Regions from separate parts of the Sporosarcina sp. P29 genome, predicted to be linked through region 1. Evidence: riboswitches for the same ligand, from Rfam matches in the RefSeq annotation. Region 1 holds a riboswitch; the other holds the start of a gene.
The links. A riboswitch is a leader RNA that binds a small molecule or an ion and turns the genes downstream of it on or off. The one in region 1 is predicted to bind thiamine pyrophosphate.
Positions count from the first base shown of each region.

Region 1 (4,206 bases):
GTGATCCAGAATTCACAGTGATAGTAGTAGGAATTTGTTTTTGCCCAATGGTCAGTTGTATATTAGAAGATATAGTAGAATCTGCTTTTAAGCTAGCAGTAATAACTACTTCTCCCTCACCTATCGCCGTCACAACTCCTGTAATAGGATTGACACGTGCTAGATCTTCATTTGAACTTGTCCAAGCTACTTCAGGAATAATAACTTCCTTGTTTTCAGCATCATACGCATCTGCGTATAGCTTTACTGAATTACCCAACGGAAGGTTTTCATAGTTTTGTTCAGACTTAATTTCAATAGAAGAAGGGAGTTGTTTAACTGGATGTGAAGCGCCCATTCCAGATATCTCTGTAGAAACTTCCCCTAGATTACCTGAGAATTTATTAATTGCTGAATATACTTTGACGTATTTGATTTCTTCTAAATGAATAGGCTTTCCATGCTCATCTACAGCCCAACTAATATCCATCGCATCTCCGCCAGATCCTTGGATTGGAGTAGTATAAGGATTATTTGGTTGCTCATAATTCGTATTAAGAACTGGAATCGAGTCCACATAACCGTAACTAATTTGCTTTTTCTCTGTTCCAATCTCTGATGCGGAGAAATTATTTAAAATAGAAACTCCGCTAAGTGTATACTTTTCCTGATTAACTGTTGGAAACTGGTCTGGCGATGGATATCGACGCCCGCCTAATAAACCTTCCCTCCCTTTGTTATCAAACCATTTTCCAGCATTTTCACTTTGTCCTGCAGGATTCCAATACGTCACTTCGTAGTCTGTATAAGTATCGTCATTTTTATATTCGGACCCAGCTAAATGATACCAAGGGCCATCTTTATGGACTGCAACTTCAACTGCCCCAGGCTCTTGATTGTAGATCCCAGGTTTACCATTAACCTCAAAAGGATTTCCGAATACCGTAAAGTCTATGCCATACGGATTTAATGGATCATTTTTTATAGGCTCTTCAAATTCGACAACTAAATAACCTCCAAAACCACCTAACGATAATAAACCGCCATTTTTGGAACGGATTTTTTTTACTGCATCTGTCGTATAACTACCATTTGTATATTGACCTGGCGCTGGTACAAATTCAATAGCTTTTACTTTACTATACGATAAGTAAAATACTCTTTTAATATTCTGACCTTTGGAATCTATTGCTGATAAAAAAATTGTATTCAAACCTTCTGAGAGTTTTATTTCGTATAACTGCTCATTATTGGGTTTAATAAATACATTGTTCATTTCTACTCTAGGCACTAGGTTTTGCCCTTTATCATCTATCGCTTCAATGTCTAATGTAATAGCAGATTCAAACACATTCTCTCCGTACTCATAATTATTTACATAAATGCCGGCAGTTCTTTCTTTATCAAATTCTTTTACTGAGTCTGCTACTTCCACTTTCTCTTCTTCTGACTTGAATTGTTCATTCGCATGTACAATCGGATTGAATGACATTAGCACCCACAATACGCTCAATAACATAGACAACAATATATTCACTTGTTTACTATTTCCCAAATACTCCTACCCCCTATTTTTTTCAATAAAAAAATCCCGCCTCCGGAAAGAGACAAGGATGGATGGATGCGTGTGTAGACATACATAATACAACACAACATACATACCTTTTTCCGGAAGGTTGTAAGCATGGTATTATGGTAAGTCTCCTGACTTTTGGATACAAACGCAACTTCACCCTTCCCAGTACGAATACCAGTGGTTGTCTGAAGTCACTTTCCAATTACAGTGGCCGGACCGTTCAGGATTTTCACCTGATTCCTTTTTAAGTCTTGCAAGCTAGCAAGACACCAAAATACGCTATAAACTACTCTTAATCATAAGGAGTCGACATAACAATTGCAATAGCAAGATTTTTGTCGTTTACGGTATTTACCAAATTCCTATAATTGACCAATTAATTCCTGTGCTATCTTGACTATCTTTTCAGTCTATGTAACGATAAGAGATGGATAAACACTAGGGGTGCTGTAGCTGAGAGAGGCGTTCGCCTTAACCCTTGAACCTGCACTAGATAATGCTAGCGGAGGGAAGTGGACATATGACGGATTTCGGCCGTACTATGCAACCGCTTCGCACAGAGAAGTGGTTTTTTTGTGTGTATTTTTTGAAGAAATGAGAAGTGGTAAGAATGATGACTACTAAAGTTTTAGAATTTACGAACGTATCCTTTCATTATCAAGCAACGAATGCTTCGAAACCAACTGCTATTTTCAAGCAAGTCGATTGGCATGTGAATGAAGGCGAATTCGTCAGCATCATTGGGCCAAGTGGTTACGGGAAAAGCACATTGTTCCGACTCGTCACAGGGCTTGAGAATCCTGACAGTGGAGAAATTTCATTGAACGGAGAAGTGACAGAGAAGCGGTTAGGCAAAGTCGGCTATATGCCGCAGCAAGATTTGCTCATGCCATGGCGAACCATTCTTGAAAATGTTCGATTGCCACTGGAACTTCAAGGCAGTAAACCTTCTTCTGATGAAATCATCCAACTACTCGCTGATTTCGGATTGCCTGGAGAAGAAAACGCCTACCCTGGAAATTTATCAGGCGGCATGCGACAACGTGTTTCCTTTTTGCGAACGATCTTGACCGGCTCCACTATTTTCTTACTGGACGAGCCGTTTAGCGCACTCGATGCGATTACACGGCTGACGATGCAAGAGTGGCTGATCGACCAATGGCAAAAGCTCGATAAAACGATCGTCTTCATCACACATGATATCGACGAAGCACTATTTCTCTCGGACCGCATCTTTGTACTCGCGGAAAAACCGGTGCAGACGATTCGCGAAGTCATCGTACCTCTTAGCCGACCACGCACTATGCGTGACTTAGCACGACCTGAACTGATAGAACTAAAAGAGCAACTCATCAGCGAGCTTCGTTCGGAGGCACGGTTATGAAGAACATCACTTCGTATAGTTGGTCGCTACTTTTCGTTGCGATTTTACTTGGTTTATGGGAAATCAGCGCACGTCTATACGACAAAAGCTTTCTCTTCCCGTCTCCTTCAGCGATTCTGATCCGATTATGGGAGCTGAAAGCGGAGCTGTTTATCCACCACTTACCTCCGACGGCGTTAACGATTTTGATTGGCTTATCAATTTCGATCATAATCGGATCGACACTGGCAATTGCTATGTATAGTAAGAAACCGATCGAGCAGGCGTTTTACCCTATCCTGATCGCGTCGCAAACGATTCCCGTGATCGCGCTGGCGCCGATTTTCGTCTTGTGGTTTGGCTATAGTATTTGGAGTAAAGTGGCGGTCACCGTACTGATCACCTTTTTCCCGATTACCGTCAGCGTTTTTGACGGCTTACGCTCGTCTGATAAAAACTTACGTGAATTAATGCTGACAATGGGCGCATCCACAAAAGATATCTTCTATAAACTAGACCTACCTTCCGCCTTGCCGTCTTTCTTCTCTGGACTCAAAGTGGCGGTCACACTGAGTGTAATTGGTGCGGCTATTGGGGAATGGCTAGGCGCTCAGGCAGGACTTGGATATTTCAGCAGAAGAATGATGACGCAATTTGACAGTGCCGCTGTATTTGCACCGATCGTCTTGCTTTCTGCAGTAGGTATTATGTTCTTTCTACTCGTCGTCGTATTGGAAAAACACTTTTTACAATGGAGGAATCACCAATGAAAAAACGTCTGTTCCTTAGCCTCACGTTTCTACTTTTATTGCTAGCTGGATGTACGAATAATACACCCGCTACAGATCAAGATGAGACACCGAACAATGAAAAGAAACAAGTCAGCATCATGCTCGACTGGTATCCAAATGCAGTACATAGCTATATTTATGTAGCCCAGGAAAAAGGCTATTTCAATGAAGAAAACGTGGAATTGGACATTCAATTCCCTGCCAATCCGACAGACCCTATGAACTTGACCGCAGCAGGAAAAGTGACACTTGGACTGTATTACCAACCGGATGTCATTTTAGCGCAAGCCAATGAAGACATTCCGATCAAAGCAATCGCTTCTATCGTGCGTGAACCGCTAAATTACACCGTCATGCTAGAGGAAAGTCCGATTCAATCTCCTAAAGATCTCGAAGGCAAAACGATTGGCTACCCTGGGATTCCACTAAACGAATCTCTAATTAAAACGATGGTCACAAATGACGGCGGTGATTATGACAAAGTGAATATGATCGAC
Region 1 covers NZ_PDYX01000004.1:138,989-143,194, reverse strand. The annotation lists gene CSV68_RS05735 (DUF4430 domain-containing protein) at 1-1,534, opposite strand, end outside; cobalamin riboswitch at 1,657-1,844, opposite strand; TPP riboswitch at 1,986-2,083, shown strand; gene CSV68_RS05730 (ABC transporter ATP-binding protein) at 2,169-2,939, shown strand; gene CSV68_RS05725 (ABC transporter permease) at 2,936-3,688, shown strand; gene CSV68_RS05720 (ABC transporter substrate-binding protein) at 3,685-4,206, shown strand, end outside.

Region 2 (4,206 bases), on a different contig from region 1:
CGAATTACTTCATTGGCAGACAAGTAAGGATAGACAGGGGTGTCTGAGCAACTTGGACAAGTAGGTTTTTTCATGCTTTGTACGTTCATGGCGGCACGTTCGCCTGTCCAGAGATCGACGGATTCCAGGCGGGGTTCCATCGTCGCCCCCGTGATACACTTCAGCAGTTCCGCGGTTTGACGGGCGGCAGTCGTGACGACGATGGGCGAGATGACGCCGACTGTATCGCATGTTAAAGACTGTGGCGGCAACGCTTCGAGCAGACAATGTAAGCAGGGCGTTCCTTCTTTTACACCAATAGGAAATGTCAGCCCATAGCTACCGACGCAAGCGCCCATGAAGAAGGGGATGCCGAGTTGTAATGCGGCGTCATTTGCGAGTAATCGAGTTTCGATATTATCTGTGCCATCGAGAATGAAATGATGGCCTTCGAATAATTCAAGGACATTTTCAGGCGTCACATCCGCCACAATCCCACGAACTTTCACGTCGCTGTTGATCGCGCGCAATCGGCTTTCCGCAGCGATTGCTTTCGGCAATTGATCGATGACATCTTGTTCTGAGTATAATTGCTGTCTATGAAGATTAGTCCATTCCAAAATATCGCGATCGACAATGGTCAGTTCGCCGACGCCTGCCCGCACTAGCATCTCCGCTCCTGAAGAGCCAAGAGCACCAGCTCCTAAGACGAAAACTTTTGCTTCGCGGATACGCTGTTGCCCGATTGGTCCGATGGGTGCAAACAGCTCTTGCCGAGAATATTTACTGTTCAAGTCGTCACAAGCCCTTCAGTTGGACTGCTAGCCACGCCGTAATCGCGGACCGGCATACGTCCAGCTTTATAACCGAGACGTCCCGCTTCAATTGCGAGCTTCATTGCCTCGGCCATCATGACGGGATTGGCTGCTTCCGATACGGCTGTGTTCAGCAATACACCGTCTGCACCGAGTTCCATCGCGAAAGCAGCGTCTTTTGGAGAGCCGACCCCTGCGTCAATAATGACGGGTACATTGGACTGCTCAATGATAAATGACAAATTCAACGGATTTAGAATGCCTCTGCCCGAGCCGATTGGCGCAGCACCCGGCATGATAGCGTGGACACCTAATTCACATAGTTTTCTCGCAAGTACTACATCGTCTGAAGTATAGGGTAATACAATGAAACCTTCCTCTAACAGCATTTCAGACGCGCGTAATGTTTCCACAGGATCAGGAAGCAGCGAACGGCTACAGCCGATGATTTCCACCTTCACCATGTCGCAAAGTCCGGAAGCTTTGGCGAGACGTGCGATATGTACGGCTTCTTCCGCTGTGCTAGCGCCTGCTGTATTCGGAAGCAATGTATAGCGCGTTAAATCAAGTTGTTCGAGGAAATTGGGTTGCGAAGCTTCAAAAATATCCATGCGTCGTACCGCAAATGTCAGAATCTCTGCTTCTGACACCGCCACTGCTTGCTTTTGAATATCAAATGAAGGATATTTCCCTGTGCCTAGTAATAAACGTGAAGAGAATTCTTTATCTGCAATTTTTAACATGTTCATCCGCCTCCTACAAAATGTATGATTTCAATTTGGTCTCGGTCCATGATCGGTGCGTCGTAGTGATCTTTCTGCAAAATTTCCTTGTTTTTCTCCACGATCAAAATACGATCGCCAAGCCCTAAGTGCTCAAGTAACTGCTGGATCGTCTCTACTTCAGGAATGACGGGGTACGAATTGCCGTTCAGATCAATCATTTTCTCCATGAGATACCTCTCCTTTTCTATAACTCTGCAAAGTTTTCAGTGAACGCATAGGGGATAATACGGCCACGCCTGTCACGTGATTTTGCTGTAAATTAGGTAAGTGATGCGGCTGAATTCCACCAATTGCATACACAGGAATCGAACTACACTGTGCAATAGAAAACAACTCTTCCGTTCCACGCGCTGGCAGCCCAGGTTTCGATGACGTTTCGAAAACATGACCGTACAATAGCCAGTTTGCTCCCTCATCCATAGCTACCTTTGCTTCTTCCAATGAATGAATCGAGCAACCAAAAGAGAGCTCGGGGAATTCTCGATGTGCATCCTGTAACGACATTCCATAGCCAGTCAGTTGCACTTTTTTGAGCTTCAGTCTTCTAGCCAAGTGAGGTCTGGCATGAAGAATAAGCTTGTCGAGTGGGAATTCAGTACTTGCAAGACGGGTAACTAGATCTACTAGCTGTTCATCTGACTTGGACTTTTCTCGCAAAATGATGGCATCAAGAAACGGTGCTGTGCGCAACAAATGTAGTGTCAGTTCATCCACCGAAAGACGGTCGTCGGTCACGCCCAATAATTTCATTCATTCCCCTCCAATAGAAAAAACCACTTCCCGAATCGGAAAGTGGTAGAAATGTCGACAGAAATACATACGGAACGACTCGCCACTTCCCTCCGCAGGTGCTAACCTGTTCAGGTAATAAGGGTTTCAGAGCCACACTCTTTTCTCAGTCCTTGTAAAGGATTCCCCTAATGGTCAAAATATTTGGTTTTCAGAACTAGCCTATCACGTGTACGATAGAATGAAAAGCGTTTCTTTTATAAAAGCAATAAAGCATCCAAATCTAGAATTTCTACTGCTTTCATACTGGACTGGCGAATCCAGCCAGACTCTTCGAAGGCGCTTAACTTTCGACTGATTGTCTCGGGTGTCGTCCCTAAGTGAGAGGCAAGGTCTTTGCGACTCATTGGTAACTCGACTATCAATTGTCTTTGTTCTTCTGATAAGTCAACTAGGTAAAGTGCGATACGCGTTTCTGCTGATTCCATACCGATTCGCGCCGCTCGTTGTTCCGTTCGGGCGAGGCGGGAAGAGAACTCCTCTAACATCTTCAATGAAATCGCGGGATGTTCTTGTAGAAGTTGCTGCATTTGGTCCCGTTGAATAACACATAGTTCTACGGGTTCGAGTGTTTCTGCATAGGCGTCATGAGGTTTAGCATCAAATAACGATAGCTCGCCTGTGAAATCTCCCGGCTCTAAAATTCGTACGATCTGCTCTTTGCCGTTTTCTGACAGGCGATATATTTTGATTCGTCCTTTATGCAAAATATACAAGCCTTCGGAGCGGTCGCCTTCATTGTAAATAATTTGTCCACGTGGGTAGGGGGTGCTTCGTGCAAGTTCTACAATGTGCTTCATCTGATCTTTTTCCAAGTGATTGAACAGTGGAACAAGCGATACACACATTCGATGATCGGTCGTGTTATTGTGGGGCTGCTGACTCATTCACCTTCACCTCGCTTACATTTCGATTGGACACTTTGTCACTAGTATAGCGTATTAATCGAATGGCGTTCAATATGACAAGAAGCACACTTGCTTCGTGGATAAGCATGCCGGATGCTAGGAAGACTTTGCCTAGCAGTACACCGATTAGCAATAAAACTACTGTGCCGACTGCGAAGAAAGTGTTTTGCTTCATATTGTTCACAGTCGCTTTCGATAATGCATAGGCGTGGGCGAATTGATCCAGTCGATCCGCCATCAAGACGATATCCGCTGTTTCCATGGAAATATCTGTTCCGCCTTTACCCATTGCCAGTCCGATATCTGCAGTGGCGATTGCCGGCGCATCATTGATTCCGTCACCTGCCATCGCTACTCGATGTCCTTGCGCTTTCAACTTTTGGACAGCGGCTACTTTGTCTTCAGGTAGCAGCTCCGCATAGACGCTATCGAGACCAAGTTGTTCGCCAACGAGTCGGGCGGTGTGTACATTGTCGCCGGTTAGCATAATCATTTGTTTGATACCATTTCTTCGTAGTTTAGCTAGGGCAGCCGCGGCTTCTGGACGGATTTGATCCGCTATGGAAATAATACCTGCGATTTCTCCTCCAATACTGATGAACACGGCTGTGTTACCTGCTTTTTCTCGCTTGGATGCATACTCTTCTATAGTTGGAGAGATAGCTATACCTTGTGAGATCATCAGCTTTCGGTTACCAGCTGCCAGTTGTTGGCCATCTACTTCAGCAAGAAGTCCGTTACCTTTCATAACTTGTGCGTCTTGTGCTTGGTGTTTTAAATGAATCAAGCGTTTTTTTGCTTCGCGAACGATCGTTTGACCGAGATGGTGTTCAGACATCAGTTCAGCTTCTGCAGTTAAGCGTAGTAGCTCTTCTTTGTCGATGCCAAAGCTATGGATGTCAGTAACTTCTGGACGTCCTTTAGTTAAAG
Region 2 covers NZ_PDYX01000019.1:34,421-38,626, reverse strand. The annotation lists gene CSV68_RS13585 (ThiF family adenylyltransferase) at 1-773, opposite strand, end outside; gene CSV68_RS13580 (thiazole synthase) at 770-1,543, opposite strand; gene thiS (sulfur carrier protein ThiS) at 1,540-1,746, opposite strand; gene CSV68_RS13570 (thiamine phosphate synthase) at 1,730-2,329, opposite strand; TPP riboswitch at 2,400-2,508, opposite strand; gene CSV68_RS13565 (Crp/Fnr family transcriptional regulator) at 2,566-3,255, opposite strand; gene CSV68_RS13560 (heavy metal translocating P-type ATPase) at 3,233-4,206, opposite strand, start outside.
Region 2: another riboswitch for thiamine pyrophosphate. It lies ahead of CSV68_RS13570 (thiamine phosphate synthase); the one in region 1 lies ahead of CSV68_RS05730 (ABC transporter ATP-binding protein).